DNA from 3 places in the Burkholderia anthinoferrum genome. Region 1 is predicted to be linked to each of the others. Evidence: riboswitches for the same ligand, from Rfam matches in the RefSeq annotation. Region 1 holds a riboswitch; each other region holds the start of a gene.
What was found. A riboswitch is a leader RNA that binds a small molecule or an ion and turns the genes downstream of it on or off. The one in region 1 is predicted to bind cobalamin.

Region 1 (6,141 bases):
CCGTGTGGTACGTCGGCAGCGTGATCAGGTGGTGGAAGATGCCTGCTTCACGCGATGCATCGGCCTGGAACGTACGGATCTTCTCGTCGGCGAGCTTGGCCAGTTCGGTGTCGTCGTATTCGACGCTCATCAGTTGCGCGCGGTCGTACGCCGACACGTCCTTGCCTTCGGCCTTCATCGCGTCGTACGCCTGCTGACGGAAATTCAGCGTCCAGTTGAACGACGGGCTGTTGTTGTACACCAGCTTCGCGTTCGGGATCACCTTGCGGATCTCGCTGACCATGCCGCCGATCTGCGCGATATGCGGCTTTTCGGTTTCGATCCACAGCAGGTCGGCGCCGTTCTGCAGCGACGTGATGCAGTCGAGCACGCAACGCGCTTCGCCCGTGCCGGCGCGGAACTGGAACAGGTTGCTCGGCAGGCGCTTCGGACGCAGCAGCTTGCCGTCGCGCTTGATGACGACGTCGCCGTTGCCCAGTTGATCGGCCGACAGCTCCTCGCAGTCGAGGAACGAGTTGTATTGATCGCCCAGGTCGCCCGGCTGGTTCGTCACGGCGATCTGCTTGGTCAGGCCGGCGCCCAGCGAATCGGTACGCGCGACGATGATGCCGTCGTCCACGCCCAGCTCCAGGAACGCGTAGCGAATCGCGCGGATCTTCGCGAGGAAGTCCTCGTGCGGCACCGTGACCTTGCCGTCCTGGTGGCCGCACTGCTTCTCGTCCGACACCTGGTTCTCGATCTGGATGCAGCACGCACCCGCTTCGATGAACTGCTTGGCCAGCAGGTAGGTCGCCTCCGCGTTGCCGAAGCCGGCGTCGATGTCGGCGATGATCGGCACGACGTGCGTGACGTGGTTGTCGATCTTTTCCTGGATCGCGGCCTTGGCAGCCGGGTCCTTCGCCGCATCCAGCTCGCGGAACAGGCCGCCCAGCTCACGGGCGTCGGCCTGGCGCAGGAACGTGTACAGCTCGCGGATCAGCGCGCTGACCGAGGTCTTTTCGTGCATCGACTGGTCCGGCAGCGGGCCGAACTCCGAGCGCAGCGCGGCGACCATCCAGCCCGACAGGTACAGGTAGCGGCGTTCGGTGCTGTTGAAGTGCTTCTTGATCGAGATCATCTTCTGCTGGCCGATGAAGCCGTGCCAGCAACCCAGCGACTGCGTGTACTTGGACGGATCGGCATCGTACGCGGCCATGTCGGCGCGCATGATCTTCGCGGTGTACTTCGCGATGTCCAGGCCGGTCTTGAACTTGTTCTGGGCACGCATGCGGGCCGCATACTCGGGGCTGATGGCGTTCCACGCGCTGCCGTGGTTTTCCTTCAAGCCAGCCACTGCCTTGATGTCGTCTTGATATTGGGACATGTCTATCTCCTGGGAACGAAGCGCATTTGAGTAAAGAGTTCAGCGTGCCCGCCGCGTGTGACGAAGCGAACTGCATGGACTCAATAGTAATCCCGTCCGGCAACATTTCGGTCAAGTCTTATATAAGACATAAGATATAAATTTTTGTTGTTTTTCAATGAGATAGCCAAGCGTTTTTGCGATGCAAAACACGGTTTCAAGCGGCGGTAAAACGCGGCGGCGGGAAACCGATGCGAATTCCGCGATATGAAATCTCCTTTCGGCTGCTGGAGAACGGGCCGCGTCGGCAAGGCCGGACAGCGACGACCGGTCTCGCCTTTGTCAGGGCTGCGACAAAACGTCTATACTTGGACAATTCTTTAATCCCAGCGCGTCTGCGCCTCTGCCTGCCTCCCGGAGCGCCATGAACGACTCTCCCGTTTTCGACACGCTTTGCGACCTGCTGACTACCGCCGGCGCGCGTTTCCGCGTGCTCGAGCATCCAGCGGAAGGCAAATCCGACGCGATTGCCGCGCTGCGCGGCACGCGCCCCGAACAGGGCGCGAAGGCGATGCTCTGCACGTTCAAGGACGGCGGCGGCGCCACCGCGCTCGCGGTAATTCCCGGCCACCTGAAGATCGACTTCCGCAAGGTCGCCGATGCGCTTGGCCGGCGCAAGGCGACGCTCGCCTCGCCCGACCTCGCGGCCGCCGTCACGCGCTGCGTGATGGGTGCCGTGCCGCCGTTCGTATTCGATGCGAACGTGACGCTCGTCGTCGATCCGGCGCTGGTCGAGCGCAACGCCGAGATCGCGTTCAACGCGGGCCGCCTCGACCGCTCGGTCGTGCTCGACGCAGCCGACTACGTCCGGATCGCGCGCCCGCTGCTGGCCGACATCACGCGCCCCGAGACGACGGACGCCCCCGCCCCGCAGGAGCACGCATGAGCACGAACCGCAAACCACTGCTGTCGGAGCAGGCATCGCTGATCGAGCAGGTGCAGCGCATCGCCGAAGGGCTCGGCGAGATGTTCGCGCCGTTCACCGAGGTCGTCGTGCACGACCTGCGCACGCCCGAGCACGCGATCCTCGCGATTCACAACAACCTGTCCGGGCGCGCGGTCGGCGATCCCGCAACCGAACTCGGCCTCGCGCGCATCGCCGACGACGATTTCCCGCAGGTGCTCGCGAACTATCCGAACCGCTTCGCCGACGGCCGCACTGCGAAAAGCACGTCGATCGGCATCAAGGATTCGACCGGGCGCTACGTGGCCGCGCTGTGCCTGAATGCCGACGTCACGCTGTTCCGCGGCTTCCAGGGCATGCTGAGCCAGTTCTGCCGCACGGACGGCGAAGCCGTCGTCGAAACGCTCGACCCGGCCGGCGCGGACGCGATCCGGCAGCGCATCGACGCCTTCGCGACACGCCTCGCGACGACGCCGCGCGAGCTGAAGACCGACCAGCGCCGCGAGCTGATGCAGACGCTGAAGGCGGACGGCTTCCTCGAGGTGCGCCGCGCGATGGAGATCGTGTCGCAGCATCTCGGCGTGTCGCGCGCCACCGTCTACAACGATGCGAAGTGACGCGGCGCGCCCCGCATTCCAGTTGACTGACTTTTTCGACCCCGAGCGACCATGAATTCTCCGACTCTCCCCACGTACGACGACGTCGCCGCCGCCGCGGCCCGGCTCGAAGGCCATGCGCACCGCACGCCGGTGATGACGTCGCGGACGATCGACGACGCGCTCGGCGCACAGGTGTTCTTCAAGTGCGAGAACCTGCAGCGCATGGGCGCGTTCAAGTTCCGCGGCGCGTTCAACGCGCTGTCGCGCTTCGACGCGGAACAGCGCCGCCACGGCGTCGTCGCGTTCTCGTCGGGCAACCATGCGCAGGCAATCGCGCTGTCGGCGCGCATCCTCGGCATTCCCGCGACGATCGTGATGCCGCAGGACGCACCGGCCGCGAAGATAGCCGCGACGCGCGGCTACGGCGGCAACGTCGTGACCTACGACCGCTACACCGAGGATCGCGAGCAGATCGGGCGCGAGCTCGCGGAAAAGCACGGGCTCACGCTGGTTCCGCCCTACGATCACCCGGACGTGATCGCCGGCCAGGGCACCGCGGCCAAGGAACTGTTCGACGAAGTCGGGCCGCTCGACGCGGTGTTCACGCCGCTCGGCGGCGGCGGGCTGCTGTCGGGCACCGCGCTCGCCACGCGCGCGCTGTCGCCGCACGCGAAGCTGTACGGCGTCGAGCCCGAAGCCGGCAACGACGCGCAGCAATCGTTCCGGTCCGGCACGATCGTGCACATCGACACGCCGCGCACGATCGCCGACGGCGCGCAGACGCAGCACGTCGGCAACCTTACGTTCCCGATCCTGCGCCGCGACGTCGACGACATCCTGACCGCGACGGACGCGGAACTGGTCGACTGCATGCGCTTCTTCGCCACGCGCATGAAGCTCGTCGTCGAGCCGACCGGCTGCCTGGCGTTCGCCGCCGTGCGACGGATGAAGGACGCGCTGCAGGGCAAGCGCGTCGGCGTGGTGATCAGCGGCGGCAACGTCGATCTCGAGAACTTCTGCGCGCTGGTGTCGGCACCGGCCTGAGCGTCGCGGCGCGCATGAAGATCCTGTCATGCGCGCACCGCCCCGCCTCCACGTCGCGCCAGGTTTCGCGCCCCGGACTGATTACGTCGTCGTCCCGAAGTCGGTCTGAAGGCGTCTTCATGAATACGCGCGCGATCGCCGCCGCGCGGATGCGACGGATGCGTTCGAACCCGACCGTTTCTTCAGACCTGAAACGCCGCCCGGGCACCTCGAACGCAAGCATCCGGAAAGCCGACACCGGGTAATGACGTTTTTTCGCATCCGCGCGCGCCCGGACGATTGACGTGCCCGACCGCGCGCCATTACCCTTGCGCGCTGATGGTTCCCAGGGATGGGATCAAAAGGGAACGCAGGCGAGGCGACGTCTCGAATCTGCGGCTGCCCCCGCAACTGTGAGCGGCGAATCCGTGCCACCGCATGCCACTGGGAAACCGGGAAGGCCCGCACGGATGGCGACCCGCGAGCCAGGAGACCTGCCATCGACCCGAGGTCCAGCAGCCGCACCGGGCGGGGTGTCCCGATGTGCAAGCACCGCCGTTGGCGGCCGCCTGTTGCATGGACGACCCGACCTCAGGATCCGTCAGATGTCCATCGTTCCCGAATCCGCTTCCCGGCCGGAAGCGCCGCCCCGACACGCCGTCGGCATGCATCCCCTGCCGGCCCCCGGCTCACGGTCGCCGTACACGTCACACGCTTTGTCCCGCTGTCTCATGAACCTTCGTCACCTGCTTGCCACGTCCGCCGCCACCGCGCTGCTTTCCCCGCTCGCCCATGCGGCCGGCGACGCGGCGCCTGCGCAGCCCGCGGCACTGGCGTCAGGCGCGGACCTGCCCACGATCAGCGTGACCGACACGCGGCACCTGCCCGAATCGTTCGACCGGCGCTATGCGTCGACGCAGGTGCTCACGCGCGAGGATCTCGACCGGCTGTCGCCGGCCGACCCGAGCATCACGCAAGCGCTCGCGACGCTGCCGGGCGTGACCGTCGCGCAGAACGGCGGGCCCGGCTCGTCCGCGTCGGTCAGCATCCGCGGCTCGTCGGCGAGCCAGGTCGCCGTGTTCATCGACGGCATCCGGATCGGCTCGCCGACCACCGGCATCGCGCCGTGGGCCGACCTGCCGACCGAAGCGTTCGAGCGCGTCGAGGTGATCTCCGGCCCGGCCGCCGCATCGTTCGGCAACAACGCGATGGGCGGCGTCGTGCAACTCTTCACGCGCCGCGCCGCCAACCAGCCGAACCAGACCACCGTGTCGTTCGGCGGCGGCTCGAACAAGACGTTCGACACGCAGTTCCGCACGTCGGGCACGGTGCCGTCGACCGGGCCGCTGGCCGCGCTGGGCGGGCTCACCTATTCGCTCGGGCTGCACGACTACAACACGGCCGGCATCGATGCGACGCGGCCCTTCTTCTACGGCCACGAAGACGGCCGCAACCCGTATCACGCGCAGGATCTCGACGCGCGGCTCGGCTATGCGCGCGACAACTGGTCGATCTCGACGTTCGCGCTGTACCACCGCTCCGATCTGTCCTACGACAACAGCGGCTACGCGAATCGCGAACGCGATCACCAGTTGACGACCGGCGTCGCATTCCATCTCGACATCACGCCCGATACGCAGTTCGACCAGTCGTTCGGCTATGCGAACGATCGCCAGTTCATCTACGCGGACAACCCGGCCCTCGCGACGGACCAGATCAATTCGCAGCGCATCAGCACGTCGACGTCGCTGACCCATCAGGCGCACGGTTTCCACCTGTTCGGGCTGCCGCTGTCGGGCGAATCGAAGCTCGCGTACGACTTCACGCGCGAACAGGCGTTCCTGCCGGTCGACATTCCCGGCGGCGTGCCGACGCGCAACGATTCCGCGTTCTCGCTGCACCAGTCGGCGACGCTCGGCAACGTGACGATGTTCGTCGCCGGCCGTCACGAGATCATCGCCGGGCAAGCGGTGAACACCGGCAACGCCGCGCTGTCGTGGGCGATCACGCCGGTCTACACGGCGCGCGTGTCGTACGGCAACGCGTTCCGCCTGCCGACGTTCAACGACCTGTACTACCCGGGCTACGGCAATCCGAACCTCAGCCCGGAACGCAGCACGTCGGTCGAGGCCGCGCTCGACGCGAACACGGCGTACGGCATGTTCACCGCGGCGATCTACGACACGCGCGTCAACAACCTGATCGCGTACAAC
Region 2 (6,141 bases), on a different contig from region 1:
CCAGTGTTCGACTACGAACAGGTGCTCGTGGTCGCGGATTCGCACCGGTTCGCGCATGCCGACTACGTGACGCCCGCGCAGCTGACCGACGAGATCCTGATCACGTACCCGGTCGAAACCGATCGGCTCGACATCTACAACCAGTTCCTGACGCCGGCCGGCATCGTGCCGAGGCGGCACAAGTCGATCGAGACGACCGACATCATGTTGCAGATGGTCGCGAGCGGGCGCGGCGTGGCCGCGCTGCCGCGGTGGCTCGCGGACGAGTACGCGGACCGGATGCCGGTCGTGCCGGTCAAGCTCGGCAAGAAGGGCATCGCGAAGCAGATCTTCCTCGGCATCCGTGAAGCGGATGCATCGATCGACTATCTGGCCGCGTTCGTCGCGCTGGCACGCGAATCGACGTGGAGCGCGCCGCGCATGCTGCGCTAGGCGCGCCCGGTTGCCCCGCGCGTCAGGCGGCGCGCATTCCCGCGCGCTCGCCGCGCTCGACCCATGCGCCGAACAGCAGGCCGATCGTCGTCCACATGATCACCTGCATGCCGATGGCCGCCACGCGGAATTTCCACAGCAAGGCCGCCGGGAAATCGGCCGGCAACTCGCTGACCGACGGCAGCCCGATCTGCACGGCCGCGATGATCGCGACGAACACGAGCCCGGCGACGATCGATGCGTTCCACTGCCCGAGCTTCGCCAGCAGATGGCGGCGCACGCTGACCGAGAACACCATCGTCGCCACCGAGATCGCGATCATCAGGAAAAACAGGCCCGTGCGATAGCCGATCGTGTCGGGGTCGCCGACCGACGGCGGATTGGCCGGGTACTTGAGGTTCGGCACGATCACGAGCGCGACGAACGCCGCCAGCGCGAGCCACGCGGCGAGCGGGCGCGCCGGCAGGCGGCTGCCGCGCCCGTATGCATACGCGAAGACCAGCGAGAACAGCCCGCCGAATGCCGCGCCGTAGGTCACGACGCCCGTCAGCAGCCCGAGGCCGGCCTGCGTGTGGCGGCTGACCAGCTCGGGCTCCGGCGCCTCGCCTTGGGCGGCGGTGGTTTTTTCCTCGAAGGCGATTGCCTGATCGACTTGCGGTTCGCCGACGATTTTCGCGAAACCGAACGTGAGGAGGCCCGCGGCGATGCCGGCGAGCATCCCGCGCATGAGCAGCTTTCCGACCATCTTTTACTCCGCGTCAGTGGCAGGGAAAGCCGAGCAGATGGCGGCCGTCGTGGACGAATTCGTGTACGACCATGCCCGGCACGAGCGACGTCGCGCCCTGTTCCGCACCGACGAAATAGAGTGCGAGCAGCAGGATCAGGCCGACGAACACGGCCCACGGCAACAGCTCACGGACGGGGATGGGTGCCGGCACGACCGCCGGCTTCAGCACTGCTTCGCTCATGGATGCACCTCAGGGGAATCGCGCCCCGACAAATGATGGATGGGTACGAAGGCAGGTCTGGCTTCCGGGATCATCGATTCTCCGGTTACAGTGGCGCGACCGCGCCGGAATTGCACCGGCTTCCGCGCTTCGTATCGGGCGAATTGTACGCGCGAACGTTCGCGTATTGAAGCGATGCCACATGGGCAAGCACATCCCGTTCCGGATCATCCGACAACCGACATGACCCTGCCTGCCTCGCTGCGCCTGATCGCGCACGCATCGACCCGCGCCATGCGCACCGGCACGTTTCCCGACGACGATCCGCTCGACGCACTCGGGCTCGCCGAAGCCGCTGCGTTGCGCGGCCGATGGATGGGCGTTGCCGGCTCGCTCGTGCTGTGCAGCCCGGCACGCTGCGCACGGCAGACGGCCGACGCACTCGGGCTGCTGCACGCCGATATCGACGATGCGCTGCGCGACCTCGACTACGGCAACTGGCGCGGCAAGCGGCTGCACGATCTCGCGCGCGACCTGCCCGACGAACTTGCAGCATGGATCGGCTCGCCGTCCGCGTCGCCGCATCGCGGCGAATCGTTCGACGCCGCCGCGCATCGGGTCGGCACATGGCTGGCCGCATTGCCGCGCGATCGCGATGTCGTCGCGATCACGCATGCACCGATCGTCCGCGCGGCCATCGCGCACGTGCTGCGGATGGATCGCGAGGCGGCCGCCCGCCTCGACGTCGCGCCGCTGTCGTGCACGACGTTCGTCGCGTCGCCCGGCGGCTGGACGTTGGCCGCGACAGACGACGTGCACGACACGGGTGCGTAGGCCACTGTCTCGTTCACGATGTGGGTAGACGATGCGCCCCGACGCGTCACATGCCGCCGCTTTCCTTACATCCCGTAAGACGCACCGTTCGTCGTCCCAACTGTCATCAAACTGACTGCTAGCCGCAGCTAGGATCGGACGCGGTTCCCTCACGAGATGCCGTCATGAATCAACCCGCTTCGTCCTCCCCGCACCATCCCGGCTCCGTCGCACGCAACAGGCAGATCGGTTATGCCGCGTTCCTGCTGGTGCTCGTGCTCGGCGCCGTCTATATCGCCACGCACTTGCTCGCCGATCTGGCGCCGGTCCGCGAAGGGACGCTGTTCCCGTATCTGCTGCTCGGCGCCGCGCTGCTGATCGCGCTCGGCTTCGAATTCGTCAACGGCTTCCACGACACCGCGAATGCGGTCGCCACCGTGATCTATACGCACTCGCTGACGCCGAACGTCGCAGTGATCTGGTCGGGCATGTGGAACTTCCTCGGTGTGATGGTCTCGAGCGGTGCCGTCGCCTTCGGCATCCTGCAGTTGCTGCCGGTCGAGCTGATCCTGCAGGTCGGCAGCGGCGCGGGCTTCGCGATGGTGTTCGCACTGCTGATCGCCGCGATCGTCTGGAACCTCGCGACCTGGTATTTCGGATTGCCGTCTTCGAGCTCGCATACGCTGATCGGCTCGATCATCGGCGTCGGGCTGATGAACCAGCTGATGCACGGGCCGTCCGGCACGAGCGGCGTCGACTGGGGCCAGGCGCTCGGCGTCGGCAAGTCGCTTCTGCTCTCGCCGATCGTCGGTTTCCTGTGTGCATCGCTGCTGCTACTCGCGCTGAAGGCCGTCGTGCGGATTCCCGAGCTGTACAAGGAACCGCCGAAGGACCAGCCGCCGCCGTTCTGGATTCGCTGCCTGCTGATCCTCACCTGCACCGGCGTGTCGTTCGCACACGGGTCGAACGACGGGCAGAAAGGAATGGGCCTCATCATGCTGATCCTGATCGGCACGGTGCCCACCGCATATGCGCTGAACAAGGCCGTCACGCCCGCCGAATCGCAGACCTTCGTGGCCGTCGCGAACCAGGCGGCCGCGACGTTCGGGAAGTATACGAACGGCGTCGCGCCGTCCGCGAACCCGCGCGCCGATGTCGAACACTACGTGCAGCATCGTGAACTGACGCCCGCCGTGCTGCCGGCCGTCGCGCAGTTATCCACGTCGCTCGCGACCGCCGTCGGCGCGTCGGGCTCGATGGCGGCCGTGCCGCAGCGCGACGTCGACAACGTGCGCAACACGATGTATCTCGTCTCCGAAGCCATTCGCCTGATCGAGAAGTCGGGCCAGCCCGCGTTCGCGGCCGACGACAAGCTCGCGATCAACAACTATCGCACGCAGCTCGACCACGCGACCAAGTTCATTCCGACGTGGGTGAAGGTCGCCGTCGCGATCGCGCTGGGTCTCGGCACGATGGTCGGCTGGAAGCGGATCGTCGTGACCGTCGGCGAAAAAATCGGCAAGCAGCATCTGACGTACGGACAGGGCGCATCGGCCGAACTCGTCGCGATGCTGACGATCGGCGCCGCCGACGTGTACGGGTTGCCCGTATCGACGACTCACGTGCTGTCGTCGGGTGTCGCGGGCACGATGGCGGCGAACGGCTCCGGCTTGCAATGGAGCACGGTGCGCAGCCTCGTCCTCGCATGGGTGCTGACGCTGCCGGCGTCGATCGCGCTGGCGGCCGGGCTTTACTGGTTGTTCCGGTCGCTGGCCTGATCGCGGACGCGGCGGGTGGCGGGCGATCGCCGGCTATCCGCCGCGGCAGGTGGGATATGGCGCTTCTCCGCTTCTCCGCTTCTCCGCTTCTACGCTTCTACGCTTCTCCGCTCCGGCACGTCGCAACATTCAGTGTGTCGATGCCGCGCCTTCAATGCTTCCTGGCCCGAATTAAAGCGCAAGATCTGGAGCGTATCGGCATGTGGACGCAGCTAGACTGGGTTCATCAACTTTCATCGTGAATCCGACCGTGCGCGACCGCACGACGCCGCACTGCCGATGCCCCGAGGTACGCCCGTGAACATTGCCGATCTGCAACCCGCCGTCGACTCGCCGGACATCGCGCAGCGCGTCGACACCCTCGACTGGCCGAGCGTCGATGCCGAGCTCGATCGCTACGGATGCGCGCGCGTGCCGGGCCTGATGTCGGCACGCGAGTGCGATGCACTCGCGTCGCTCTATCCGCGCGATGCGCTCTATCGTTCACGCGTCGTGATGGCGCGGCACGGCTTTGGCCGGGGCGAGTACAAGTATTTCGCATATCCGCTGCCCGCGGTCATCGCCGAGCTGCGCGCGACGATCTACCCGCATCTCGCGCCGATCGCGAATCGCTGGAACCGGGCGCTCGGATGCGACGTCCGTTATCCGAAAGACCATGCGACGTTCCTAGACCGCTGCCACGCAGCGGGACAGACGCGACCGACACCGCTGATCCTGCAATACGGTGCCGACGACTACAACTGCCTCCATCAGGACCTGTATGGCGAGCACGTGTTTCCGCTGCAGGTCGCGATCCTGCTGTCGGCGCCGGGCCGCGATTTCAGTGGCGGGGAATTCGTGCTGACGGAACAGCGACCACGCATGCAGTCGCGTGCGGAAGTGGTGCCGCTGACACAAGGCGACGCGGTGATCTTCGCGGTACACGGCCGGCCCGTGCAGGGAACCCGCGGCGTCTATCGCGTCAACCTGCGGCACGGCGTCAGCCGGATTCGAAGCGGCCACCGCCATACGGTCGGCATCATCTTCCATGACGCGCAATAGCGGGTAGTGGATAGCGGGCATCGGGACGGACGGCTGCTGTCTCGTCCCGCCCCTGTCGCGCATCCCATGCATGGTCGCCGCGGCACCGCACGCTATCGTTCCGAGAGCGTTCCGACAAAGCACGATCGACCAGAAGGCCGCGTGCCCGCAATGACTGAATACCGATTGCGCCGACCGTCAAGCGATCCACGCAGAAACGAATCGGCCCTTCAGGGTGAGTGCTGTAAAACATCCGCGCTCACCTGTCGCCCCGCCGATACGATTGCCAGTCCGGCCTATCCTCGCGCCATGTTGGCCCGCAGCCGGTCGCCGGCATCGGAGGCCAGCCGTGCATAGCCCGGCAACGTCAGCAGCGCGAGCACGCCCGCTGCGACGAACGCCCAGCGGAAATCGTCGAGCACGTAGTGCATGCCGGCCGCGTCGCCGCGCCCCCATGCTGCGAGCCGCAGCGACAATGCACCGAACGCGATCCCCATCCCGATCGTCATCTGCTGCGCGGCGCTCCACAGCGTGCTGGCCGCGCTCGTTTGCTGAGGCGGGATATCCGCATAGGCCAGCGTCGCGAGCGTCGTGAACTGCATCGAACGCGTGAGCCCGTAGACGAATACGACGAACAGCGTGATCGCCAACGGCGTCGACGCAGTCAGCCAGCCGCATGCGATCGTGAAAATGCCGACGATCGTGACGTCGACGAGCGCAACGCGCCGGAAGCCGTAACGATCAAGGATCCACGACGTGCCCGCCTTCATCCCGAGATTGCCGAGCGCGCTCGCGAGCAGCAGCAGGCCGGACTGAAACGGCGATAGCCCGAAGCCGATCTGGAACAACAGCGGCAGCAGGTACGGGACGGCGTTGATCGCCATCCGCGTGATCGAGCCGGTGATCACGGTCACCGAGAACGTCGGCACCTTCAGCGTCGTGAAATCGAGCAGTGGATGCGCGCAGCGTCGCGCATGCAGCCAAGCGGCAATGCCGAACAGCACGCTCGCGCCCACCAGGACACCCGCGCGCGTGAAATCGACATCCTGCTGGCCAGCCGCTTCGGTGCCGATCAACAGGCAGGTCAATGCGCCGCCGGCCAGCACGAAGCCGACCCAGTCGAGCGGCCGTTGCTCGTCGGCCCGCGTATT
Region 3 (6,141 bases), on a different contig from region 1:
TTGCGGGCCGAGATCGTTGGCGTTGCCGCGCGCGCCGGGCGTGATGCCGATCAGGTCGCCGCCGACCGGCGCGAAGTTCTTGCTGTACGACGCATACAGGCTGTGCGCGCTCACCGGCGACCACACGACGCCGAGCCGCGGGCTCCACGCCGTCGTCGTGCGCCGTGCATGCAGATCGTTCAGCGCGTTGGTCGAATCGACGTCGAAGCGTTCTCCCCGCACGCCACCGAGGAGCTTCCATGCTCGCCCGAAGTCGATGCGATCCTGCGCGAAGATCGCGTAATCGCTGACACGGTGGCGATTCATCGCATACGGACGCGGCGTCGAGCCGGCCAGGGCGAGACGATCCGGTCCGGTGATCGGGACCGGCGCCGCGTCGGCCTGCCAGAGCGTCGGGGCGCGTTTCTGCCAGCCGTATTCGATGCCGAACAGCAGGTGATGCACGCCCGGGCCGGTCGCGACCTTGCCGCCCAGTTCGACGCCGGTCTGCACGTTCAGATGCGTCATGTCCTGAAGGTAGCGCGCCCGTTGCACGCGCCGGTAGTCGCGCGGCTTCGTGACGTAGCTTTGCGTGACGTAGGTGTTGTCGAAAGTGCTGCGCAGATCCAGCACGCCCAGCGTATGGCGCAGTTCCCAGCCGCCATCGAACGCGTGCGTGAAGACCGAGCGCCAGTTCATGTTTTCGTCGCGGATGGTGTCGCGGCCCGCCGCGCCGAAGAAGGTCGCGCGCGGCGCGGACGGCAGCGCGTACGCGAGCGGCTTGCCGGCTGCATCGACCGCGGCGACCGACGCCGGCATGCCGCGATCGGGCACGCGCCGGTACGTGTCGTATTCGAACTGCAGCAGCCAGCTTCGCCGCGCGTCCTGCCATTTGATCGACGGCGCGACGTACTGGCGCGTGCCGTCGACGTGGTCGCGGAAGCTGCCCGCGTGTTCGCGTCCGGCATTGAGCCGCACGCTCCATGCGCCCGACAGCATCCGGTTGAGATCGACCGACGCGCCGAGTCGTCCATAACTGCCGGTCGCCGCCGACACATGTCCGAAGTTTTCCGGCAGCGGCTGCTTGGTGATCCGGTTGATGACGCCGCCGCCGCTGCCGCGCCCGTACAGCGCCGCCGCCGGCCCCTTCAGCACTTCGACGCGTTCGATGTTGCCGAGACTGCGCACGTATTGCGCGTCGTCGCGCATGCCGTCGAGCAGCAGGTCGCCCGCGGCGGAAAAGCCGCGAATGCGGAACGAATCGAAGCGCGTGTCCGACGTATTGGACACACCCGGCACGCCGGCCAGCGCGTCGGCCAGCGTGCGGCCGCCATAGGACAGCGTTTCCTCGACCGGCACGCTGTCGATCGTTTGCGGGACGTCGCGCGGATCGGTCGCGGTGCGCGTCGCCGTACTCACGCTTTCGGCGCGCGGATCGTTCGGATGACGGCGGCTGCGCACCTCGAGCGCGGGCAGTTCGTCGTCGAACTCGGCCGCCGGGGCAGGAAAGGAGGCAACGCCGGCGATCGAGCACAGCGACAGGGCGAGCACAGGAAAGCGCCGCCCGGATATCTGTCGTTTCGACATGAAAATTTAAGGATGACTGAGTGATTGCCTCACATTGCCGTTGCGCGGTGGTTGCGTTGTTATCGGGTGAAGTTTATCTCGCTTAGTTGAAAACGACAATCATTCGCGTTCGCTGCGCACCGCTCGCCTTGACGCTCCCGGCCCCGCCGCCTACACTCGCACGCGTTTTGGTGCTCGCGCGCGCCGCTCCGGCGCACGCAGTTAAACGGGAAACAGGGAGCCTGCCTGCACCGCAGTCGAGCCAACCTGTGCTGCCCCCGCAACGGTAAGCGAACGCGTCGCGCGCAAGCGCCACGCAGCGCCGCTTCGCCGCATGCCCTGCGCATGCGGACGACCGCCACTGGATGCCGCGCATCCGGGAAGGCGAAGCGGCGTGTTCGTCAGCCCGGATACCGGCCTAAACATTGGGGTTCAGCGCCGCGGGGAGGCGGCGCATCGTCCACGGCCGCAGCAGGTCCGACGCCCGGTGTTTCCCGCTGTCACCTCCGATCCGCCGGCGCGCGAACGCGCCCGGCCGGCACGGCGAACGGCGCGACGCGGGCGGGGCAGGCAGCAGCCGTGTTGGCATTCACGATGTCGACCGTTCGCAAGGAAGCACCATGCCCGATTCGTTGTTCCGCCCGTCCCGCGGCTGTCCGGCCGGACTGCGCGGCGACCTTCGCGCGTACCGTCCCGTGAATGGCCGCGCCGCCACCGACGCGACGAGCCCGTCCTGATTCCCTCTTCGACACCGGACCTACCATGACCCTACGCAAGCTGCCCGTCACGATCGTCACGGGCTTTCTCGGCAGCGGCAAGACGACGCTGATGCGCCACATCCTGCAGCACGCCGAAGGCCGCCGCATCGCGGTGATCGTCAACGAATTCGGCGAACTCGGCATCGACGGCGAAATCCTCAAGGGCTGCGGCATCGGCTGCGACGAGGCCGACGGCGCGCAGGGCGAAGCAGCGGGCCAGCTGTACGAACTCGCGAACGGCTGCCTGTGCTGCACCGTGCAGGAAGAGTTCTATCCGGTGATGGAAGCGCTCGTCGAGCGCCGCGCGGACATCGATCACGTGCTGATCGAGACGTCGGGCCTCGCGCTGCCGAAGCCGCTCGTGCAGGCGTTCAACTGGCCGACGATCCGCAACAGCTTCACGGTCGACGCGGTCGTGACCGTCGTCGACGGGCCGGCCGCCGCGAGCGGCCAGTTCGCGGAAAACCCGCAGGCCGTCGACGCGCAGCGCCGCGCCGATCCGAACCTCGACCACGAATCGCCGCTGCACGAACTCTTTGCCGATCAACTGTCGTCCGCCGATCTCGTGATCGTGAACAAGGCCGACCTCGTCGGCGACGCCGAATTCGCGCGGATCGAAACCGCGATCCGCGAAGAAATTCCGCCGCAGGTGAAGATCGTGCGTGCGACGCGCGGCGAGCTCGATCTCGCGATGCTGCTCGGCCTCGAATCGGCGTCGGAGGAAACGATCCACCTGCGTCACGACCATCACGGCTCGGCCGACGACGGCGATCACGATCACCATCACGACGATTTCGATTCGGTCGTGGTGTCGGGCGACGCCGGCACGCGCGAAGCGACGATCGCCGCGCTGCAGCGTGTGGTCGAAGCGCACACGATCTATCGCGCGAAAGGCTTCGCCGCGCTGCCCGGCGCGCCGATGCGGCTCGTGATCCAGGGCGTCGGGCGCCGTTTCGACAGCTATTTCGACCGCCGCTGGCAGGACGGCGAAACGCGTGCGAGCCGCTTCGTGCTGATCGGCGAGGATCTCGACGCGGCCGAGCTGCAACGCGCGTTCGACGCCGCGTGCGCGGCCGAGCCGCAACAGGCGTAACGCACGATGCATCTGCTGCGCACCACGCCGGGCGGCTTCGTCGACGATACGCAGGGCGTCGTCCGGATCGACCAGCAGCCGGCCGACATCGTGATCCTGAGTTCGGCCGACACGACGCTGTCGCTGCTCGCGAGCGTCGTGCCGCACTTGCCCGAAGGATTTCCGAGCGTGCGGCTCGCGAACGTCACGTTCCTGCGGCAGCCGGCGTCGGTCGATTTCTACGTCGACGACGTGCTGCGTCACGCGAAGACGGTCGTGATCGATCATCTCGGCGGCGAAGCATACTGGCCGTACGGGATCGAGCAGGCCGTGTCGCTCGCGTCGAAGCGCGGGCAGCAACTCGCGATGTTCTCGGGCGACCTGCAGGAGGACCCGAACCTCGTCGCGAAGAGCACGGTCAGGCCCGACCTGTGCCGGCTGTGGTGGCGCTATCTGCGCGAGGGCGGCGTGCACAACGCCGACGCGCTGCTGCGCAGCATCGCGTTTCACACGCTCGGGTTCGGCGACGAGCCCGAACCGCCGCGCCCGCTGCCGGCCGCCGCGCTGTATCACCCGGCGCGCGACCCGGCGAGCGTCGACGACTGGCGCGCGCGCTGGACGCCGGGCGCACCCGTGGTCGCGATCCTGTTCTATCGCGCGCACTGGCAGGCCGCGAACACGGCCGTGTTCGACGCGCTGGCCGATGCGCTCGTGCACGAACGGCTCAATCCGCTGCCGATCGCCGTCACGTCGCTGAAGGACGCGGTGAGCCGCGAGGTCATCACGCAGCTGTGCGACACGCATGGCGTCGCGCTCGTGCTGAATACCACCGCGTTCGCGGCCGGCGCGATCGACAGCCCCGAACACGACGTGCTCGCGGGCGACGCGCCGGTGCTGCAGGTGATCCTGTCCGGCGGCAATCGCGACGCGTGGCTCGCCGACAGCCAGGGCCTGCACGCCCGCGACATCGCGATGCACATCGCGCTGCCCGAGGTCGACGGGCGCATCGTCACGCGCGCTGTGAGCTTCAAGGGGCTCGCGTATCGTTGCCCGCATACCGAGGTCGACGTCGTGCGCTACCAGCCGGATGCCGAGCGGATCGCGTTCGTCGCGGCGCTCGCGCGCGGCTGGTGCCGGCTGCGCACGCTGGATAACGCCGACAAGCGCATCGCGCTGATTCTCGCGAACTATCCGCAAAGCGAAGGGCGGATCGGCAACGGCGTCGGGCTCGACACGCCGGCCTCCGCGCTGCGCGTGCTCGCGGCGCTGCGCGACGCGGGCTATACCGTGGCCGACCTGCCGCCCGACGGCGACGCGCTGATTGCGCGGCTCACCGAGGGCGTCACCAACGATCCCGCCGTGCGTACGCTGCGTCCCGCATTTCAGAGTTACGCGCTGGCCGACTACGTCGCGCGGTTCGCGCGGCTGCCGGCCGCCGTGCGCGATGCGCTGAACGAACGGTGGGGGCCGCCCGAAGCCGATCCGACGCTGCGGCAACAGCGTTTCACGATCGCCGGCTGGCGCGCGGGCAACGTGTTCGTCGGCATCCAGCCGTCGCGCTCGCGCGACGAGAACGACTACGCGAGCTACCACGATGCCGACCTCGTGCCGCCGCACGCGTATCTCGCGTTCTATTTCTGGCTGCGCGATGCGTATCGCGTCGACGCCGTCATCCATCTCGGCAAGCACGGCAATCTCGAATGGCTGCCGGGCAAGAGCGTCGCGCTGTCCGACGCGTGCTGGCCCGACCTGACGCTCGGGCCGCTGCCGCACCTGTATCCGTTCATCGTCAACGATCCGGGCGAGGGCAGCCAGGCGAAGCGCCGCGCGCAGGCCGTGATCGTCGATCACCTGATGCCGCCGCTCACGCGCGCGGAAAACTACGGGCCGCTGCAGGATCTCGAACGGCAGGTCGACGAATACTACGAAGCGCTGATGGTCGATGCGCGGCGCGCGAAGCTGCTGCGCAAGACGATCCTCGCGACGATCGCCGAGCATCGTCTGCACGACGAGCTGAGCGTGTCGCCGCCGCGCGATGCGGGCGACGAGGATGCGCTGCTCACGCGGGTCGACGCGTGGCTGTGCGAATTGAAGGAAGCGCAGATTCGCGACGGGCTGCACGTGTTCGGCGCGTCGCCGGTCGAGCGCCAGCGGCGCGACACGCTGCTCGCGCTCGCACGTTTTCCGGTCGGCGACGGCAAGGGCGAACGGGCCGGGCTGATCGGCGCGCTCGCGCGCGATCTTGCGCTCGGCGACGCGTTCGATCCGCTCGCGGCCGACTGGGCCGCGCCGTGGACGGGGCCGCGGCCGGCCATCCTGCAAACGCTCGACGCGTCGCCGTGGCGGCATGCGGGCGATACGCGCGAGCGGCTCGAACGGCTCGCGCAGCACTGGCTGGCCACTGTGTGCGGAACCGCTTCGGAGAATTCCGGTATCGACGTGCCGCCGCCCGGCGAATGGCCGCATACGCTCGCGGTGATCGAGCGCGTGCGGTCGACGCTGTTGCCCGCACTCGACGCGTGCGGCCGCGAGGAAATGCGTCAACTGCTGCGCGGGCTCGACGGGCGCTTCGTGCCGCCGGGGCCGAGCGGCTCGCCGTCGCGCGGCCGCCCCGACGTGCTGCCCACGGGCCGCAACTTCTACTCGGTCGATACGCGCGCGGTGCCGACGCAAGCCGCGTGGTCGCTCGGGCTGAAATCCGCGCAGCAACTGATCGAACGCCATCTGCAGGATCACGGCGACTATCCGCGCGCGATCGGGCTGTCG

Region 2: it holds a riboswitch for cobalamin, as region 1 does, so the genes downstream of both, C5F75_RS17700 (CbtB domain-containing protein) here and C5F75_RS22435 (TonB-dependent receptor domain-containing protein) in region 1, are expected to answer to the same signal.
Region 3: it holds a riboswitch for cobalamin, as region 1 does, so the genes downstream of both, cobW (cobalamin biosynthesis protein CobW) here and C5F75_RS22435 (TonB-dependent receptor domain-containing protein) in region 1, are expected to answer to the same signal.

What each region holds. Positions count from the first base shown of each region.
Region 1 is NZ_LFZP01000051.1:426,148-432,288, reverse strand. It holds gene C5F75_RS22455 (isocitrate lyase) at 1-1,363, opposite strand, end outside; gene C5F75_RS22450 (YbaK/prolyl-tRNA synthetase associated domain-containing protein) at 1,767-2,288, shown strand; gene C5F75_RS22445 (helix-turn-helix transcriptional regulator) at 2,285-2,923, shown strand; gene C5F75_RS22440 (threo-3-hydroxy-L-aspartate ammonia-lyase) at 2,975-3,949, shown strand; gene C5F75_RS36435 (hypothetical protein) at 3,964-4,194, shown strand; cobalamin riboswitch at 4,252-4,444, shown strand; gene C5F75_RS22435 (TonB-dependent receptor domain-containing protein) at 4,660-6,141, shown strand, end outside.
Region 2 is NZ_LFZP01000046.1:1,208-7,348, reverse strand. It holds gene C5F75_RS17710 (LysR family transcriptional regulator) at 1-432, shown strand, start outside; gene C5F75_RS17705 (CbtA family protein) at 455-1,177, opposite strand; gene C5F75_RS17700 (CbtB domain-containing protein) at 1,191-1,400, opposite strand; cobalamin riboswitch at 1,434-1,572, opposite strand; gene C5F75_RS17695 (histidine phosphatase family protein) at 1,623-2,213, shown strand; gene C5F75_RS17690 (inorganic phosphate transporter) at 2,378-3,970, shown strand; gene C5F75_RS17685 (2OG-Fe(II) oxygenase) at 4,250-5,011, shown strand; gene C5F75_RS17680 (DHA2 family efflux MFS transporter permease subunit) at 5,287-6,141, opposite strand, start outside.
Region 3 is NZ_LFZP01000032.1:161,458-167,598, reverse strand. It holds gene C5F75_RS10175 (TonB-dependent receptor) at 1-1,566, opposite strand, end outside; cobalamin riboswitch at 1,718-1,981, shown strand; gene cobW (cobalamin biosynthesis protein CobW) at 2,308-3,396, shown strand; gene cobN (cobaltochelatase subunit CobN) at 3,403-6,141, shown strand, end outside.